2 regions of the Shewanella morhuae genome follow, and region 1 is predicted to be linked to the other one. Evidence: riboswitches for the same ligand, from Rfam matches in the RefSeq annotation. Region 1 holds a riboswitch; the other holds the start of a gene.
What was found. A riboswitch is a leader RNA that binds a small molecule or an ion and turns the genes downstream of it on or off. The one in region 1 is predicted to bind cobalamin.
Positions count from the first base shown of each region.

Region 2: linked by a shared signal. The riboswitch ahead of C9I43_RS12980 (TonB-dependent receptor) and the one ahead of C9I43_RS01790 (ABC transporter ATP-binding protein) in region 1 are both predicted to bind cobalamin.

Region 1 is NZ_PYSG01000002.1:279,025-288,723, reverse strand. Features, by position in the region: gene C9I43_RS01795 (FecCD family ABC transporter permease) at 1-637, opposite strand, end outside; gene C9I43_RS01790 (ABC transporter ATP-binding protein) at 684-1,562, opposite strand; cobalamin riboswitch at 1,693-1,849, opposite strand; gene C9I43_RS01785 (histidine phosphatase family protein) at 2,172-2,927, opposite strand; gene metH (methionine synthase) at 3,347-7,081, shown strand; gene C9I43_RS01775 (hypothetical protein) at 7,485-7,799, opposite strand; gene C9I43_RS01770 (AAA family ATPase) at 8,014-9,699, opposite strand, start outside.
Region 2 is NZ_PYSG01000002.1:2,855,162-2,864,860, reverse strand. Features, by position in the region: gene C9I43_RS13000 (DUF3103 domain-containing protein) at 1-217, shown strand, start outside; gene azu (azurin) at 292-756, opposite strand; gene rbsK (ribokinase) at 917-1,828, opposite strand; gene rihA (pyrimidine-specific ribonucleoside hydrolase RihA) at 1,842-2,804, opposite strand; cobalamin riboswitch at 3,190-3,417, shown strand; gene C9I43_RS12980 (TonB-dependent receptor) at 3,526-5,487, shown strand; gene C9I43_RS12975 (HDOD domain-containing protein) at 5,761-6,489, shown strand; gene C9I43_RS12970 (LysR family transcriptional regulator) at 6,586-7,491, opposite strand; gene metE (5-methyltetrahydropteroyltriglutamate--homocysteine S-methyltransferase) at 7,692-9,699, shown strand, end outside.

The DNA.
Region 1 (9,699 bases):
TCCAAAACAATACCGAAGCCGTGGCCTGCGGGCTGGCAAAATACAACAATAAACTGGTCAGTGCGCCAAACATAAAAGAGGTTGCTACGCCCGAAAGCAGCATGCGCTCAACTTGACTATTAAGCCCAAGCCCCGATAACGCTAACACAATCAACACCGACAAACTGGCGCCAATAAAAGCCCCTAAAGGTAAGCTAAACCACAACAATCCCGATAACGCGCCCGAACCGCTAAAAATCCCCGAGTGCGCCGCCATGGCAACGTTGTCAAAAAAACCTGAACTGGTAAACAGCGTCAACATCACTACAGCGCCAAAGGAAGCCCCAGAGCTAATGCCAAACAAATAAGGGTCTGCCAATGGGTTACGGGTTACGGTTTGTAATACACTGCCCGCCAGTGATAAACCCGCCCCCGCCACAAATGCTAGCAAAATACGCGGCAGTCTTAGCTCCATCACAATGCGCTCAGTCATACCGCTTGCCTGAGTAATGTTGGCAACCTTATTAGTAAACACGTGAATAACATCCATAAAGCTGATGTTTGCCGCGCCAAAACTGGTCGCGGCTATCGGTGTCATTAATGTCAATATGGCTAACGCCAGCAGCATAAACTGTTGTCTTGTTAAAAGTGTCACCATAGACCCCAAGTTTGAGATGAAATACAGCTTTGCTTACTCCCCTTAATCATTCGCCTTCGCCTCGTTCATCCGCGTTATGAGTGGCATCATAGTAACCATAAAAATAGCTAATTAACGGTTTTTTATGTTGCGGATGGACGGACACCTGAGCGCAAACACCGAACACATCGCCGATACGCGCTTCAGTTAATACCTCTGTCGGTGTGCCCATAGCACTAACTTCACCGTTGTGAATGAGCAATAAACTGTCACACAGGGCGCTGGCCAAATTGAGATCGTGGATGGAGGCTATCACGCTAATACCTAAACTGCGTACCAGCTCAAGAATTTGAATTTGATAGCGCACATCAAGATGATTAGTCGGTTCATCAAGAATCAGTAATTGTGGCTGCTGCACTATGGCGCGGGCAATCAAAGCGCGTTGTTTTTCGCCGCCCGATAAACGCTCATATTGCTGGTGCATTTTATGGCTGAGGCCGACTTTTTCGAGCGCCTTGGCAATGCGTTCGCCATCTTTGCTAGAGTTAGTGTCAAACATGCCCTTGTGCGGCGTTAACCCCATACTGACTAATTGCTCTGTGGTCATGTCGAAATAATGCGGCGTATCTTGCTGGACAACGGCAACACTACAGGCAAAAGCCTTGGACGATAAATATTCAATATCTTGATCAAATAAGGTGATTTTGCCCTGAGTCGGGCGCACAAAACGATACAAACAGCGCAGCAAACTAGACTTACCCGCACCGTTAGGCCCAATCAGCCCAAGCATCTGCCCCGTCGGCAACGCAAAGTTAATATCGGTAAGAATAGTTTTGCCATCAATGCTCCAGCTTAAATGACTCACATCAAGTGCAACTTGTGGGTTGGCTGGAATGGTATCCTTGCTGTTTAACCCATGGCTTGTTTGGATTGCAGAGAGTTTCACCAATGTGGCGCTCCTAGCGAGTCCACACCTGCATTTAAAAAAGGGATATACATAGTTGCTGTACACATAATCGTTATACACATAATCATCTGCTCCCTCGAGTCACCCGCTCAAGAATTTAAGCTGCACGCAGCGATAACAGAAATAGGCAGGTCTCCTGACTCGTCACTTTTTATATTTAAAGCGCTATAAAGTGACTCACAGTTGCGGGCACAGTTCGGGCTGACTGGCGAGCAGTTCCCCGATTCCCTATTATGTTGAAATTAATCTTTAGTTGGCAAAGAGGCTTAGCCATATCAGCCTAAATCTTCCCACACGACTAAAAACTTCCAACACCTATTTCTGTGACGTTAGCCGCAACGCTATAGCAAGGCCGTATGCAATCAGTAACGTCTGAAGAAGGCATTATCCTATATTTACTCTAATAGGCAATCGACAATCACGCCGCTAAGACGATAAAAATCTTCAACTTAGCAGGCGGTTCAAATGGCGAACTATATGACTAAAATATGTGACTAACTATGACTACTCGCCGCTGTTACTAATGAGCTTACTAACTGTGTGCTAGCCGCATGATTGGCAGCGGTTAAGAGTAATCTGACTGAGCCGTTATTCGCAGCGACCGTTCGGCCAATCTAAACGCCAATAACGGCTGCCTTGCTCATCTTGCAGCACATTAATTTTTACCACTGCGGCGACGGGTAAATTAAGTTGACTGAAAAATCCTACTGCTCGCTCAACCCCCAGTGCTCGCGCCATTAAATGGCGTATAACGCCGCCGTGAGATACTAACCATATTTTAGCAGTAGGCGTGAGCGTACCGTCTTGAGCCTCATCTTGATTGAAGACAATAGAATCCAAGGCAATAGATAATTGTTCAAACTCAGCGGCAAGTATTTGCTCAATAGCATGGTTCACTCGCGACTCAAAACTGGCCATAGTCTCACCGTTGGGCGGTGGTGTTTGCCACGGGTTTTGCCAATAGGCGGCTAAATATTCGCCCTCTTGCTGATAAAGCTCATCAAGCCTGCGCCCGTCCCAGTCACCGAAATCTATTTCCTGTAAATCTGATAAAAACTGCGCCTGTAATGGTTTTTTATGCTCAGTCAGTATCGTGTTTGCTGATGTCAAGTTTGAAGATAGCGGCACCGTTGAATGCAGCTCGGCGGCCAGAGCTTGGGCAAAGTCAGCACAGCGGCGTGAGGTTGAACTATAAATAGCGCTACAGACGCTGGCCTGCGCCGCAACCGCCGCCGACATTTGTTGCCACCCCGTCTCACTCAACGGCACATCTACGCGCCCGCGTAAGATGGTGCCGCCTTCACACTCGCCGTGGCGTAGCAATAATAGTTGTATTTGTTTCATCGTATTCCTTGGCTAATGTTCAAGAGCGAATGTTCAAAAACACATCATTCAGGCAGTGATACTTAATTTTATGGCCATTATGTTGTTAAAAAATGGCTTAATGCCAATGAAAACAGCCCTGTTACTTTGCCATTAAAACATTCACTCAATAAATCACCGCTAAAAGTGCTCAAAAACCTCCGATGAGCAGGGTAAATCGTCAGGTGATTTTGGCCTTGCACTGACGATCACAAGTCGCGTACTATGGACGTCCATACGTTTAAACGTCCACGGTGAATATCTAATAATATCGACTGAGCAGAATAAAATGCACCGAGCATAATAAAGGTCGATAGTTAGGCAGTGCTGTGAACCGAATCCTGTATTTAATCCTAGGCTTAATCATGGGCTTAGCTTAGCTGTATTTAAGGTAGCTATTTATGACGATACCCTCTACAAAAGCCAGTCAAATTTTGGCAGACATTCGCAAACAGCTTGCGGAACGCATTTTGATCTTAGACGGTGCTATGGGCACTATGATCCAAGACCACAAGCTAGAAGAAGAGGACTATCGCGGCGAACGCTTTAAAGATTGGCACACGGATGTTAAGGGTAACAACGACTTATTAGTCTTGTCGCAGCCACACATCATCAAACAAATTCACACCGACTATTTAAACGCCGGTGCCGATATTATTGAAACCAACACCTTTAACGCCACCCCTATCGCTATGGCCGACTACGACATGCAGTCGCTGTCTGCCGAAATTAACTTTGCAGGCGCCCGCCTCGCCCGCGAAGCCTGTGATGAAGTAGCCGCAGCCACAGGTATTCCGCGCTACGTTGCAGGCGTATTAGGCCCCACTAACCGTACCTGCTCGATTAGCCCAGATGTAAACGACCCAGGCTATCGTAATGTGAGCTTCGACGAGTTAGTAAGCGCTTACCGAGAATCCACTAAGGCACTGATTGACGGCGGCGCAGATATCATTATGGTCGAGACCATATTCGATACCCTAAACGCCAAGGCCGCACTGTTTGCTATCGAATCAGTATTTGACGACTTATTTGGTCAGCATTCTGAAAACAGATTACCCATCATGATTTCGGGCACGATTACCGATGCCTCGGGCCGCACACTGACCGGCCAAACCACCGAAGCTTTTTATAATTCCCTGCGCCATATCAAGCCGTTATCCATCGGTCTTAACTGCGCTTTGGGGCCAAAAGAGCTGCGCCCCTATGTCGAAGAATTATCGCGCATTAGTGAGTGTTATGTGTCGGCGCACCCTAACGCGGGTCTACCGAATGAATTTGGTGGTTACGATGAAACCCCTGAGGATATGGCGAGCGTTATCGAAGATTGGGCGCGTGAAGGCATGCTCAATATTATTGGTGGTTGTTGTGGTAGCACGCCAGAACATATCCGCGTTATTCGTGAAGCCGTTGATAAACACAACCCACGCGCGTTACCTATCATTCCCGTCGCCTGCCGTTTAGCCGGTTTGGAACCACTGACTATCGACGCGCAGTCTTTGTTTGTTAACGTGGGCGAACGTACTAACGTCACAGGTTCAGCCAAGTTCTTAAAGCTAATTAAAGAAGGCAAATTTGAGCAAGCGTTAGATGTTGCCCGCGAGCAAGTTATCAACGGCGCACAAATCATCGATATCAACATGGACGAAGGCATGATCGATGGTGCTGAGTTTATGCATAAGTTTTTAAACTTAATCGCCTCAGAGCCCGATATCAGTCGCGTGCCGATTATGATCGACTCCTCTAAATGGGAAGTGATTGAAGCGGGCCTCAAATGCATTCAAGGCAAAGGCATAGTTAACTCGATTTCGTTAAAAGAAGGCGAAGCCAAGTTTATTGAACAAGCCACCTTAGTTAAACGCTACGGCGCGGCGGCCATTATCATGGCGTTTGACGAGCAAGGTCAGGCCGATACTAAAGCGCGTAAAATTGAAATCTGTACCCGTGCCTATCGGGTATTGGTCGATAAAGTCGGCTTTCCGCCAGAAGATATTATCTTCGACCCGAATATTTTTGCCATTGCCACCGGTATTGATGAACACGACAACTATGCCGTCGACTTTATTGAAGCCATTAAAGAAATTAAAGCCACCTTGCCACACGCGATGATCTCGGGCGGCGTATCGAACGTGTCGTTTTCGTTTCGCGGTAACAACCCAGTCCGCGAGGCGATTCATGCGGTATTTTTATACCATGCCATTCAAGCAGGCATGGATATGGGCATTGTTAACGCTGGTCAGTTAGCCATTTATGACGATATTGATCCTGCGCTTAAAGTGTTAGTCGAAAACGTGGTGCTTAACCTACCTTGCCCCATTGCCGATTCAAGCAACACAGAACAGTTACTTGAAATTGCTGAAAAATACCGTGGCGATAACGCGCAGGTCGGTAAAAAAGAAGATTTAGAATGGCGCAGCTGGCCAGTGAGCCAACGTTTGGCACACGCGTTAGTGAAAGGCATTACCGAATTTATTGATGAGGACACCGAAGCGGCGCGCCAAGAAGCGAAACGTCCGTTAGATGTGATTGAAGGTGCCTTGATGGACGGCATGAACGTGGTCGGCGATCTATTTGGTGCTGGTAAAATGTTCCTGCCACAGGTGGTTAAATCAGCGCGGGTAATGAAAAAAGCCGTCGCTTATTTGAATCCGTATATTGAGCTTGAAAAGGTCGCTGGCCAATCTAACGGCAAAATCTTGATGGTGACAGTAAAAGGTGACGTGCACGATATCGGTAAAAATATCGTTGGCGTAGTGCTAGCCTGTAACGGTTTTGAAGTATTTGATTTAGGCGTAATGGTATCGGTTGAACGCATTCTTGCTGCGGTTAAAGAACACAATATTGATATTATTGGCATGTCTGGGTTAATCACCCCAAGCCTTGATGAAATGGTGCATAACGTAAAAACCTTCCAGCGCGAAGGCTTGACCATTCCAGCCATTATCGGCGGCGCTACCTGCTCTAAAATCCATACTGCGGTAAAAATTGCTCCCCATTATCCCCACGGCGCTATTTACATCGCCGATGCATCACGGGCTGTGCCTATGGTTAGCAAGCTGATTAATAACGAAACTCGCCAAACCACTATAGACGCCGCCTATGTGGAATATGACGAAATGCGTATTAAGCGTTTGTCGCAAACCAAACTCAAACAAATTACCACCATTGAGGCGGCGCGTGAAAACCGCTGCCAACACGATTGGGAAAACTACACACCGTTTACACCCCATGTACTTGGCCGCCAAGTGTTTGACGATTATCCGTTAGCAGATTTAGTCGAGCGCATCGACTGGACCCCGTTTTTCCGCTCGTGGGAATTACACGGACATTATCCTGAAATCCTCACCGACAAAGTGGTCGGCGTCGAAGCGCAAAAGCTGTTCGCCGATGGCCAAGCGATGCTCAAACAAATCATCGACGAAAAATGGCTCACGGCGAAAGCGGTTATCGGTTTATTCCCCGCCAACACCGTGAATCATGATGATATCGAGCTGTATACCGATGAGTCGCGCACCACTTTAGAAATGACCACTCATCACCTACGGATGCAGTTAGAACGAGTCGGTAACGACAACTTCTGTTTAGCCGATTTTGTTGCCCCCAAAGACTCAGGCGTCGCCGATTACATGGGCGGCTTTGCGGTCACTACAGGCCACGGCATTGACGAACATGTGGCGCGTTTTGAAGCCAATCACGACGACTACAACGCAATTTTGCTTAAATGTTTAGCCGACCGTTTAGCCGAAGCCTTCGCCGAGCGGATGCACGAGCGAGTACGTAAAGAGTTTTGGGGATATGCAGCCGATGAGCAGTTAAGTAACGATGCGTTAATTCGTGAAAAATACAAAGGCATACGCCCAGCACCGGGTTATCCCGCCTGCCCTGATCACACCGAAAAAGGCTTGCTGTGGGATTTACTCAAACCCGATGAAACGATTAATTTGAACATCACCGAAAGCTATGCCATGTTCCCGACCGCCGCCGTATCGGGCTGGTATTTTGCCCACCCGAAATCACGTTACTTTGGCGTAACCAACATCGGCCGCGATCAAGTGGAAGATTATGCCAAGCGCAAGGGGATGAGCATTGAGGAAACAGAAAGGTGGTTATCACCAATATTGGATTATGATCCTGAGTAGAGAGTGATCCCGACTGATTTTTAGAAATAGTCAGGATCTTTATTACGCTAACGCGGTATGAGATCTAAGATCGGTCTTGCGACCGAAAGGTCGTGGGGCTTCACCCCACACCCGACCAAGGAGGACTGCTCGTCCTATCCTCCTTGGATTCTCCAAGACGCCCCTAGCGAAGTTACATGCATTAGTGACTGGCTTCGTGCTTATTCGAAAATAGCTAACGCTTCCGATGGGGCGTCCCTTCCCCCCGAAAGCTACGCAGACGTCCTGTCTGCGTCACGCTATTGTCTTCAACGCCCTTCAGCAACTTCGCAGGGGATAGGTGAAATTTTGTGGCATTAGAGTTAACTTTTCGCATTGAAAGAGTTATGCCAGTCTTATCTCAACTTTTCATAAATATAATATTTTAACTGTAAATACCCCAATCACGAGGTAAAAACCAGTTTGTTTGCCACGTAACAAATTCACTTGGACAAAAATCCTCATTTAGAAACTCTAAATTCACTACTTGAGCAGGTAGAAGCGATAATACATGATTTTTTTGATCGCTCTCATAGTCCCAAAGGTGATAACGATCATCTTTATTAAGCGCGCGCCGACTAGGGCCAAAATCCATCGGCGCGCACAATCTAGTTAATTGCCTACCATCCTCTTTAGAAAAGAATGTAAGCTTAATTTTTGTCTTTGCATGGATAGAATCAATAAACTTAGCTTTCTGCATGGTGTAATCCTTATAAACCATTGATTAATTAGTAACAAAAAAATTACATACACTATACCGTACCATTTTTAAATTTCATACAACATATAACTAAACTGAACTTTACTAGCGTATAAAATTAAAACTTAATGCTTAATGCTTAATGCTTAATGCTTAATGCTTAATGCTTAATGCTTAATGCTTAATGCTTAATGCTTAATGCTTAAACCAGAAATTAATTTAACTTACAAACAGACTGATACAAACTAATTAAGTGATATACAGAAAGATCCATCAATGGTTCATACATGAATGAATTAATGTGTATATTCTCAGGTGTCATAAGAATAACTTGACCAAGAACATTCTTGATCATTTTTTCCTCATCGGAGGGGGGGGAGCAAAACTCAGAAATGTAACGATCGTATAACTTCCCTGTTTGCATACCATTAATATTGGATTTATCAGAAATCTTTGACCATAAAAAATCTTCTGCCTTCAGTCTAATCGCAATAGATAAAGAAACTTTATTTTCTAGTCTGACCTCATTAACAACTGGAGTTTCACATAAGTCATTAGCAGTGTCATATATATAATCAACAACTAAACAACTTTTATCAACCATAGGGCTAAATGATAAATTATTAATAGTTGATGATATAACAACCTCTAAATCTGACAATCGTAAGTTACGTGTATTCCTCTTCACATCATCCATATTTATTTTAATGTGCAGTAGCGATGTAAGCAATAAGTAACCATTAGATGAAGTCCCTTCTCTATATTCGATTAGATTCCTAACAAAAGGAATCATCGCCACTATAACTGCAGGATTATTAGAAAAATTTCGCCTCCAAAAATCAAAAGGATTTGATACGTAGTTATCCCCACCATTTAATAATGAAATAGATTTATCTAATTCTTTTTGAGCTATGTATGATGCAGAACGCTTAGAGCTATCTGTTAATACCCTGCTTTGAAATGTTCTATAAAAGTCAAAGTTATGCGTCAAAACCAGCATTCTAAAAAGTTTTTCTTCTGCCATTTCTTTCAAGTATTCAATAATTGCATACTTGTTTTTGTAATCAAATGAGTCAGCAATATCATCTACAATAATGATAGTTCTTTGACCATTAGCTTGCCTCGCTTTAAATTCAAATATTACATAGAGTAAATACATAGCCCTACGCTCACCGACCGAAAGAACGTCTAATGATGTTAATTGTCCTCTATCGAATTTAATGTCCCCTTCACTTTCACTAGCAAACTTAAATACTATATTAGGAGCTGCTGTTCCTAATATAGTATTTATATGGCTTTCAACATCTAAAGTGAATGGCACATGAAATCTTTCTTTAAACACATCAACTGTTTGATACCATAATGTTTCTTCTAATTTAGCTTCATTCTCAATAGCTTCCAACTCCTGTTTATTTGCATCAAACAATGAAAGCAAATTATCAAAGATCTCTTTTTTCTCCAAATAATAAGTACACCATATTACCTTCTTGAAATTATTGATATCAGATAGCTCAGCAGCTATCTCAGGATATTTTTCAAGAATTGATTGAAATACTTTCACTGATGCAACACCTGTCAACAGTTTTTGATTTATTACTTTTAACCTTGGATCTGATAGCAATTCCCTCTTTTCAGCTTCAAAAATACTATCAAATAATTCATGGCTATCAACAATGATATCACGACCATTTAAAATTACTTTATGCTCTGCTTCGAAGAAGCTCTCTTTTTTTAACAACAATGAAATAGCAGTTGCTTTTGATGGACTAAATACGTCTTTTTTAAACAAGCTGGAAGTGGAAATTAATTCATTATAACGATTAATATACTCCTCAATACATGTAATTACTTCTTGTTCACTAAGCAACGCTAAAACTTTGTCATCAAATATATGTTGATA
Region 2 (9,699 bases), 2.6 Mb from region 1:
GTCGATACCCGATCCTGAAGCTCAGGGTTATGCGCTGATCCCGCAAATCACTAATGGTATTTTAAGTGCGATGCCTGATGCTTGGTTTACTAATGATGATGACTTTGTTGATGTGTATTACACATTACAAGAAGGGGTTGAATACCCTAACTTAAACGGGGCAAACGGTAATGCGACGACGAGTTTTGCGCCACTGGTGATCCAGCCAAGACAATAAGCATTCCCTTAAACAACAAAAGCGGATCAAATGATCCGCTTTTGTCGTTTATTGCGAAAGCACAAGGCTAAGCATTAAGCCTTGATTTTGAAACTACCCTGCATAATTGCCCAGTGACCTGGGAAAGTGCAGAAAAATTGGTAAGCTTCGGCTGCGTTCATGCCAGCAGTGCTAAACGTAATAGACGTTGATTCGCCGCCGCCCACTAATGGTGTGTGAGCGATAACGCGAGCATCATCCACTTTGACGTAGTTTGCATCAGGACCTGCACTCATGCCGTCAGTTGCCACACCAGACATATCTGCAGCTTTAGCTAATACCCAGTTATGACCCATCGCAGCTTTTGGTAAAGCGCCTGAGTGAGTTAAGGTTAAGGTCACTTCTTTACAGCTTGCAGGAACAGACAGCTCTTTAGTGTCAAATTGCATTGCATCAGTGGCGGCAATTTTCAGTTCACATTCGTTGGCACTTGCTTGGCTGGCAAATAGTAATCCTAAGCCAATGATACTCGTGCTGGTTACGCTACGTAATGCTTTCATCTGGAATTTCCTTATTTGAACAAAGGTAACTGAGCCGTTTGACTCAGATATGCGTCCATAAGCATAAGCAATTTACATTAAATGGGAATGAAATCTGTTTGTAAATTGTGTATATACAACTTTCGTTTTAGGGTCGGAATTTTATTCAAAAACCAACCTATTAGTACAATATCTCATGGCGATAGGGGATTGCGCGTTGTGCGCCCTGACGTGTCACGGTAATAGCACTGGCGGCATTGGCAAACCCCACGGCAGCGGCAATTGACATTCCTTCGCTTAAGCCCACAACTAAAGCGCCATTAAAGGTATCACCTGCAGCAACTGTGTCGATGGCTTGCACGTTGATCGCGGGAACTAACCCCGTAAAATCGGTGCTACTAACATAGGCGCCACGACTGCCTAATGTGATGACGACAATACCTACGCCTTGTTGGTGTAGTAATTGTGCTGCCATTTGTGCATCTTCGGTACCATTGATTTCTATACCGCTTAAGGCCTCTGCTTCTGTTTCATTAGGAGTAATAATATCGACCCACTTGAGGCAGCTATTGCCAAGAGCCGTTGCTGGAGCCGGATTTAATACCGTAATGACACCCTGTTTTTTAGCCATTTGTAGTGCTTTTACAGCCGTCGCGGTTGGGGTTTCTAGTTGGATCAGTAAATACTGTGCTCTGGCAAAAAGTTCTATATGGTTATCTAAATCATGGGGTGACAGACTGGCATTTGCACCTGCAGCAACGCCAATGGTATTTTGACCATTGTCCCCGATAAATATCATCGCAGTACCAGTACTTAGCCCTGCTACCTGGCTTATCCCTTCTGTACTTATGCCATCTTTAATCCAGCTTTGACGCATATCATTGCCGACACTGTCTTGTCCAAGATGGCAGATAAAGTCAATAAATGAGCCTGATTTGGCTAAGCGAGCACAGGCAACAGCTTGGTTGGCGCCTTTCCCCCCTTGCTCTAGCCGATACTCGTGGCTCATCAAGGTTTGCCCTGCTGCAGGCAGGTATTCAAACTTCATTACATGATCGGCATTGGCGCTACCGATAATCAGTATATGGCTCATAAAACACTCACAGTTAATGCTCTTTACGATTGAGATAAGCGGTATCGTAGACACCTAAACTGTCGACCAGCAAATCGACAAAGCCTTGTCTATCAATGCCAAATAGCACTGTAGCATTGGCGGGCTTACCTGTGAGTTGGTAGCGATCAACCACAGTCATGCCTAAGGTCAGCTCGCTTTGTGTTTCAATGCCGACCCAGCAATCTTGCGCTTCAAATAATTCAGGTTTGAGTAACCAAGCAATAGTGCAAGGGTCGTGTAATGGCGCGCCAATAAAGCCCCATTTAGGATCTCTGTGGTAAACCATAAAGAAATCCAGTAACTCTGCGACGCACTTGGCTATTGGATTTTGGATAGCGCGAATGCGTTCTATATCTTCATCCATGATTTGCGCTTGATGGGTGACATCGAGTCCGCACATGGTAATCGGAATGCCAGCTTTAAAGACCATATCTGCTGCCTCTGGGTCGACAAAAATATTAAACTCTGCAGCAGGAGTCCAATTACCCACGCCCGCGGCGCCGCCCATCAATACGATGCGTTCGATTTTATGGTGTAATTCACTGTGACTTGCCAGTAACAGTGCGATGTTCGTCAGTGGCCCTGTTGGGATTAAGGTTACGGGTTGAGTGCTTTGGCGAATTTGCTGCGCCATCAACTCAACCGCCGTCATCGCTTGTGGGCTAAAGCTGGGTTCGGGCAATACGGGACCATCTAGGCCGGTTTCACCGTGGACATTGTCGGCAATAATCAACTCTCGTGCTAATGGCTTTATGGCGCCGCCCGCCACGGGAATATCGCTACGCTTTAACAGAGTTAAAATTCGTAGGGCATTATTGAGGGTTTTATCTGGCGTTTGGTTGCCTGCGCTGGTCGTCACGGCAAGAGGGTTAAGTTGTGGATGTGCTAAGGCTAAGATAAGTGCAATAGCGTCATCATGCCCGGGATCGCAATCAAGAATAATTTGACGAGTCATACTGTTACTTCCATTAAACAGCTGTTCTAGCTGCCTAGCATAACATGACCTATGCTGAGCGCTAGTCGGTGTATGTGACTCAAATGATAAAGTGTGACTCTTTTCATCTTTTGCTCAGTAAGTTGCTAAATATATTTGATTTATTTATGCGGGTGAGTGCTTAATTGCTTGTGGCAGCCGTGTTTTTGATACCGCACATCTGGCGCTATATTTAAGCAAAAAATCACGATAATGATAGAGGGCAATAGCGTCGAGGATTTATGTGGATTAATGGACTTTTATCCATATAGACGTCTATAATGCGCGCGATTACTGCTAAATAGCAGTATATTTAATAAAAAAAGGTTACCAGCAACGACATTCTGCTTTTAACCCCAGCTTAAATATTAAGTCAACCTTCTGAGGTGCTCGCCTGCTAAGGCTGCGAGATAATCGGGAAGCCTGTGAAATTCTGGCACTGCCCCCGCAACGGTAAAAAGTGAGAGACAGCCGTACGCGAGTTAAGAGTCTAAGATGGACTCAATAGTCGTAGTATGAAAGATGAGTCTCGCGTTAATCCGTAATGGATTAACCTAGCTTAAGTCCGGAGACCGGCCCTAAAGGTGTTTTTGAGATTTCGGTGGGCAGATCTCAAAATGCGATAGCCTATGTCAGTATTGATACTGAATGAAGCATATCGTGGCGCTAATGCCCCGTTTTCCTTGCAGGAGTTAAAGGTAAAATGGGAACAAATCCAACAAAAATCGCGCTGCTAATGAGTAGCCTTTGCAGTTTTTCACTTATCGTGCCTGCTATGGCAGCTAACGATACCAGTACCGCTAAAGTCGACGAGCATGTTGTCGTGATTGGTCGCTCTGATAATACTCCGCTAAACATTGCCGCTAATGTAAATGTGATTGATGCCGCGGCCATTGAAATGAGTGGCGCAACGAGCGTAACCGAAGTATTGCGTGGTCAAAGTGGTATTCAACTTTCTGATAATAATATCGGCACTAGCTTTGCTATGCGCGGCTTTAGCGCGAGCACGGCGGTCAACAATACCCTGATTTTGCTCGATGGTCGCCGTCTTAATAATATTGATATTGCAGCGCCAAGCCTCAATGCGATTCCGCTTAACCAAGTGGAACGTATCGAAATATTATCTGGCAGTGCTGGTGTGCTTTATGGCGATCAAGCCGTTGGTGGTGTTATCAATATTGTTACTAAATCCCCTGAAAATACTGGTGGTAGCATGCAGTTGTCTGGTGGCAGCTTTGATACCTATGAAGGCCGTGGTGATATTTCAGGTGCCATTAATAAAGATTGGCGCTACTTTTTAACGGGCAGCTACAATCAAGGCGATAATTATCGTGAGCACAATGCTAACGAAACCGGTTCTATTTTAGGGCGTATTCAGTATAAAACTGCCACCGATTCGTTTTTTGTTGAAACCAGTTATTACGATGATGATCGTGAAAACCCAGGCTCACTCACCAAGGCACAATTTAAAGCCGATCCGCGCCATTCTGATAATACCCAAGAGTATATTCACGAGATGACCACCGCGGCACGTACCGGTTATCAGCACCAACTGACTCAACACTGGGCGCTTGCGGCGGATGTCGATTATAGCGATACCTTAGTTTCTTCGTTGAACTGGGGCGCTAATAGCCAAAATACCCGCTCAATGCTGATGTTTAGCCCTAAAGCGATCGCTAATTATACTACGCAGCAAGGTGAGCTGAACTTAGTGACAGGTTTAGATATTAGTCGTGGTAAGGCTGATTTTGATAGCATGCAACGTAGTAATGTGCAGCAGACACAGAGTGCCTATGTGCATGCGACAGTGCCTTTAAGCCCTACGTTAAGTTATGTGGTGGGTGGGCGTTATGCTTGGATTCAAGATGAATTAAAAGATGGTCAAGTCTATCCTCTGGGTATTGACCTTGATGAAGATGCCCATGCCTTTGAACTAGGACTCAACTATCGTCCTAGTGCCGAGCATAGACTGTATTTACGTGTCGATGATAACTTTCGTTTTGCTAAGGTCGATGAGCAAGCTTACACCCCTAAAGATGTGTTTGGCTTAAAGCCACAAACGGGTCGCTCCTATGAAGCGGGCTGGGATTGGACTCTTACTAGCCAAACTTTACGAATTAGCTTATATCGCCTCGATTTAGAAGATGAAATCGTGTTTGATCCTAGTGCGCCAATGCCAGAAGGTGGCAGCTTCCAAGGTGCTAACGTCAATGCTGATGCTTCACGTCGTTATGGCGCGAGTGCCGATTGGGATTGGCAGATTACTCAAGCGTTGCAGCTAGGGTTAGAATATAACTATACCGATGCCGAATTTACTGACGGTTTAAACGATGGCAAGCAATTGTCTTGGGTGGCAGAGCATACTGGGCGCGGTTATCTCAGCATGGATATTGCCGAACATTTCCAAGTATTTGCCGAAGCTATTTATACCGGCGATCGTTTTATCGAAGGCGATAATGGCAATGAAGGTGATAAGTTAGCCAGTTATGTACTGAGTAATTTAGCCCTTAACTATACCCGTGATGCTTGGCTGGCGAGTTTGCGCATCGATAACCTATTTGATAAAGATTATGTCAGTTCAGGTTATTATGGCGGGGCTTGGGGCGATAGTTACTACTCAGGCCGTGGCCGTGATGTACGCTTTACCGTGGGTTATCGTTTCTAAGCTTGATAAATCCTTTTTAAAGCCAGACTAAGTCTGGCTTTTTTATTCTTACATTCCATTCAATGCATAAATCTTAAAGTACGATAATTTTGAATATTGTTTAAGTTGTTTGTATTAACTGTCGTTATCTATAGTTGTTAGTGAGTTTGAATAAAAATGGGCGTCACTAATGCCATTACTGCGCTCTCTATAGCTAAAATGATGAGTATTTTGGTATGGTATGCGCTGTAACCGAACCAATACCAGTGCAAATTAATAGGTGTAAAGTGTTTTATGACAGATCTTGAGCAGCAGGTTTTTTCTCAAGTTAGCGCTATCATCGCCAATGAAGAACAAGTGATCGGCCGCCGAGGAATTTTAATTCCACTCAAAAAGGCGATCCTTGCTGAAGGCGATATTCGTAACGTGATTGATATTGTCTCGAGCGATCCGGCATTGTCAGCTCATATGCTAATGCGGAGTAATTCGGCGCAGGCGGCGGTGGTTGAAAACCACAAAGCGCGTTCGTTGAAAGAGGCGCTGATCCGCCTAGGTCAGGTGAATATCTATCGCTACGCCTTTGCGTTTTATCTCAAAGAACGCCTCGATGAGTTGCCTCAGCCCTATAAAAAGTTAGTTCATGGTTATTGGAAGCTAACAGAAAATATCGCCACGGATGCAGTAGACAGTTTGGTCGATATGGAAGGTGTTGACATTGATGCCGACGAAGTACAAACACTAGCCTTATTTAGTGTGTTTGGCCTCATTATCGCATTAACCGCATTTGCTTATTTAAATGCTAATGCCGAACAACCGTTCCCGTTGAGTGCGATTAAATCAGTGATTGATAATCAGCAACAGACACTAACAATAGAGGCCTTTGAGGCACTCGATTTAGATCAAGATTTACGCCAAGAGTTTATGATTGCGCACAATCTGCGCCAAACAGGTAACCCTAATTCAGCAGGTTTAATCCTGCGCCGCGTATTATCTATTCGTGGCTTACTGATGAATCCGCTGTAATTATTTTGCTCGAAAACCCTATAATGCGTTGATTAAATAATGAGTTTAAAGCAAATAACCAGCCTGAATTTTGTAGGCTGGTTATTGTAGAACGAATTAATTACCGTTGTTTTGACGGGATAACCCTTCATTTGCCACTAACTGTAACCACTGCTGAATCAATACAGAATTATTACTATGGCGGCGATAGGCGCCAAACAAGGGACGTTTTAAACCTTCTGCGCCCAGTTTTACCGTTGTTAAACTCAAGCCATGTGCCTCATTAATCGACCAGTTCGGTAACGCGGCGATACCGTCTTTGCAGGCGATACGTTGTAGTAACATCATGGTTAAATCACAGGTTTTTTGCTCGCCAGCTTCAACGCCAGCAGGTTCTAAAAAGTGACGGTAAATGTCTAAACGGGCCAGTGGCACTGGATAGCTGATAATCGGTAAACGCGTCAATTGTTTCGGGGTGATATAAGCTTCTTTCGCTAAAGGATGATCGTTGGCCACCACTAATTTCACTTCAAAATCAAATAAATGCTGATAAGCCAATGAATGCCCAGGCACAGGATCTGAGGTGAGCACAATATCTAACTCTCCCATTTCTAGGGCGTTAAGCGAATCGAACAGATGACGACTAGACAAGTCTAACTCTGCTAGTGGGTGTTGTTGCCTAAACTTTTCCATTACAGGCATTAGCCAGCGAAAACAGCTGTGGCATTCAATGCCGACTCGTAACTGATTAATTTCGGTTTCAAGTCCATTCTTTAGATCACTTTCGGTCTCTAACACCTTAGGCAAAATTTCTTCGGCCAGATGTAATAATCGCGCACCTTCTTGGGTGAATGATAGCGGCTTACTTTTACGCACAAAAATGGGCGAATTAATTCGCAGCTCTAACTCTTTAATTTGATGTGAGAGGGCTGACTGAGTGACAAAACGTTTTTTGGCCGCGCCCGCCAAGCTGCCACTTTCCTTTAGTGCCATTAAGGTGCGCAGGTGTCTTAGTTCGATCATGTTCACTCCAAGTGAATTTCGCTCATGTTGTGCTTGAAATCAATTCGGTTGCTGGGATAGAGATTAACACAATAAACTTCTAGACGTCCAGACGCCTGTTGTTATTTATCTCGGCAGACAGATTTTAAAGTGCCAAGAGAACACAACCGAGTGGGTGCGCGTGCCGAATAGGGCTCATTTCAAATAAAGGAAAATAGAATATGCAACTAAATAGTCTTGGATTTCCCCGTATTGGTCGCCGTCGTGAACTGAAATTTGCCTTAGAGGCTTATTGGCGCGGAGAAAGCACGCAAGCTCAACTTTGTGAGGTAGCTGCAGAACTTCGTCGCACTCATTGGCAATGGCAGAGTGAGGCGGGTATTGAGCAAGTGCCTGTAGGGGATTTTGCTTTTTACGATCAAGTGCTGACTTTAAGCGCCACGTTAAATGCGATTCCTGAGCGTCACCGTGGTGAAGGCAATGTGGATTTAGACACCTTATTCCGTGTTGCCCGTGGCCGGGCACCAACAGGCACAGATGCTCCAGCATCTGAAATGACCAAGTTCTTTAATACTAACTATCACTATTTAGTGCCTGAGTTGTCGCAAAACCAAGTATTTAGTATTGCTTATGAACAGTTTTTTGATGAAGTTAACGAAGCGAAAGCTCAAGGACACCAAGCTAAACCGATATTATTGGGGCCAGTCAGTTACTTGTATCTGGCAAAAACGGTAGGTACAGAATTCGACAAACTAAGTTTATTGCCTAATTTATTAACTACATATGCTGATATTTTGGCGCGCTTTACTACCCAAGGCGTCGAGTGGGTGCAGCTAGATGAGCCTGTACTAGCATTAGAGCTCGATGCTCACTGGCAAGCGGCGATTACTGAGGCTTATCAAACACTCAGCACCGCCAAGGTTAACATCCTATTGGCGAGTTATTACGGTGGTATTGCGCACCAGCAAACCTTAGTTTCAGCCTTGCCTGTTGCGGGTTTACACTTAGATTTAGTCACGGCACCCGAACAACTCGAGGTGTTTGCCAATGCACTAGGTAACGAGCAAATTTTATCGTTGGGCGTGGTTAATGGCCGTAACGTATGGGCGGCAGAAATTGACTTGATTGCAGAACGTATCGGCTCCGTGGCCCGTGATTTAGGTGATCGACTGTGGATTGGTACTTCGTGTTCATTGCTGCACAGCCCCGTGGATTTAGATGTTGAGGTCAAGTTACTGCCTGTTCTACGTAAACAACTGGCATTTGCTAAACAAAAATTATTAGAGCTGGGTAAGATTCGCCAACTGTTATTAGCGCCTAACTCAGATGAAGCACAAAAAATCACCGCATTTTGCATTGCCCGTCGCCAAGCTAAAGCACAATTGGCAGATAAGCAGGTTATTGATCGCGTTGATGCATTAACCGCAGCGGATTATGAGCGTGTGAATGGTTTTAGCGTGCGCCAAAGTGTGCAGCAGCAGAAATATCGTTTGCCATTATTACCTACCACCACCATTGGCTCTTTTCCACAAACCCCTGCCATTCGTGGTTTGCGTAGCCGTTGGCGTAAAGGCGAGTTAAACGATGCGCAATACACTGAGCAATTACAACAAGTTACCCGCGACACTATTGATCGCCAATTAAAACTGGGCATTGATGTGCTAGTACATGGTGAAGCTGAGCGTAACGATATGGTGGAATACTTTGGAGAGCAATTAACAGGTGTCGGTTTTAGCAAAAATGGTTGGGTGCAAAGTTATGGCTCGCGTTGCGTTAAGCCGCCATTGATTTACGGTGATGTCAGTCGTCCCAAAGCGATGACAGTAGATTGGGCTGAGTTTGCCCAAAGTCTGACAGATAAGCCTGTCAAAGGGATGTTAACTGGGCCGGTAACGATTTTGCATTGGTCATTTGCCCGTGAAGATATTAGCCGTGATGCGATAGCCACCCAATTGGCGTTGGCGATCCGTGATGAAGTGGTGGATTTACAAAATGCGGGTATTGGCATTATTCAAATTGATGAGCCTGCCTTTCGTGAAGGTCTGCCATTGAAGCACAGCGAGTGGCAGGTTTATTTAGATTGGGCGGTTAATGCCTTTAAACTCAGCGCCGCAGGCGTGACTGACGAAACTCAAATTCATACCCATATGTGTTATAGCGAGTTTAACGACACAATTGCCGCTATTGCTGCGATGGATGCTGACGTCATAACCATTGAGACTTCGCGCT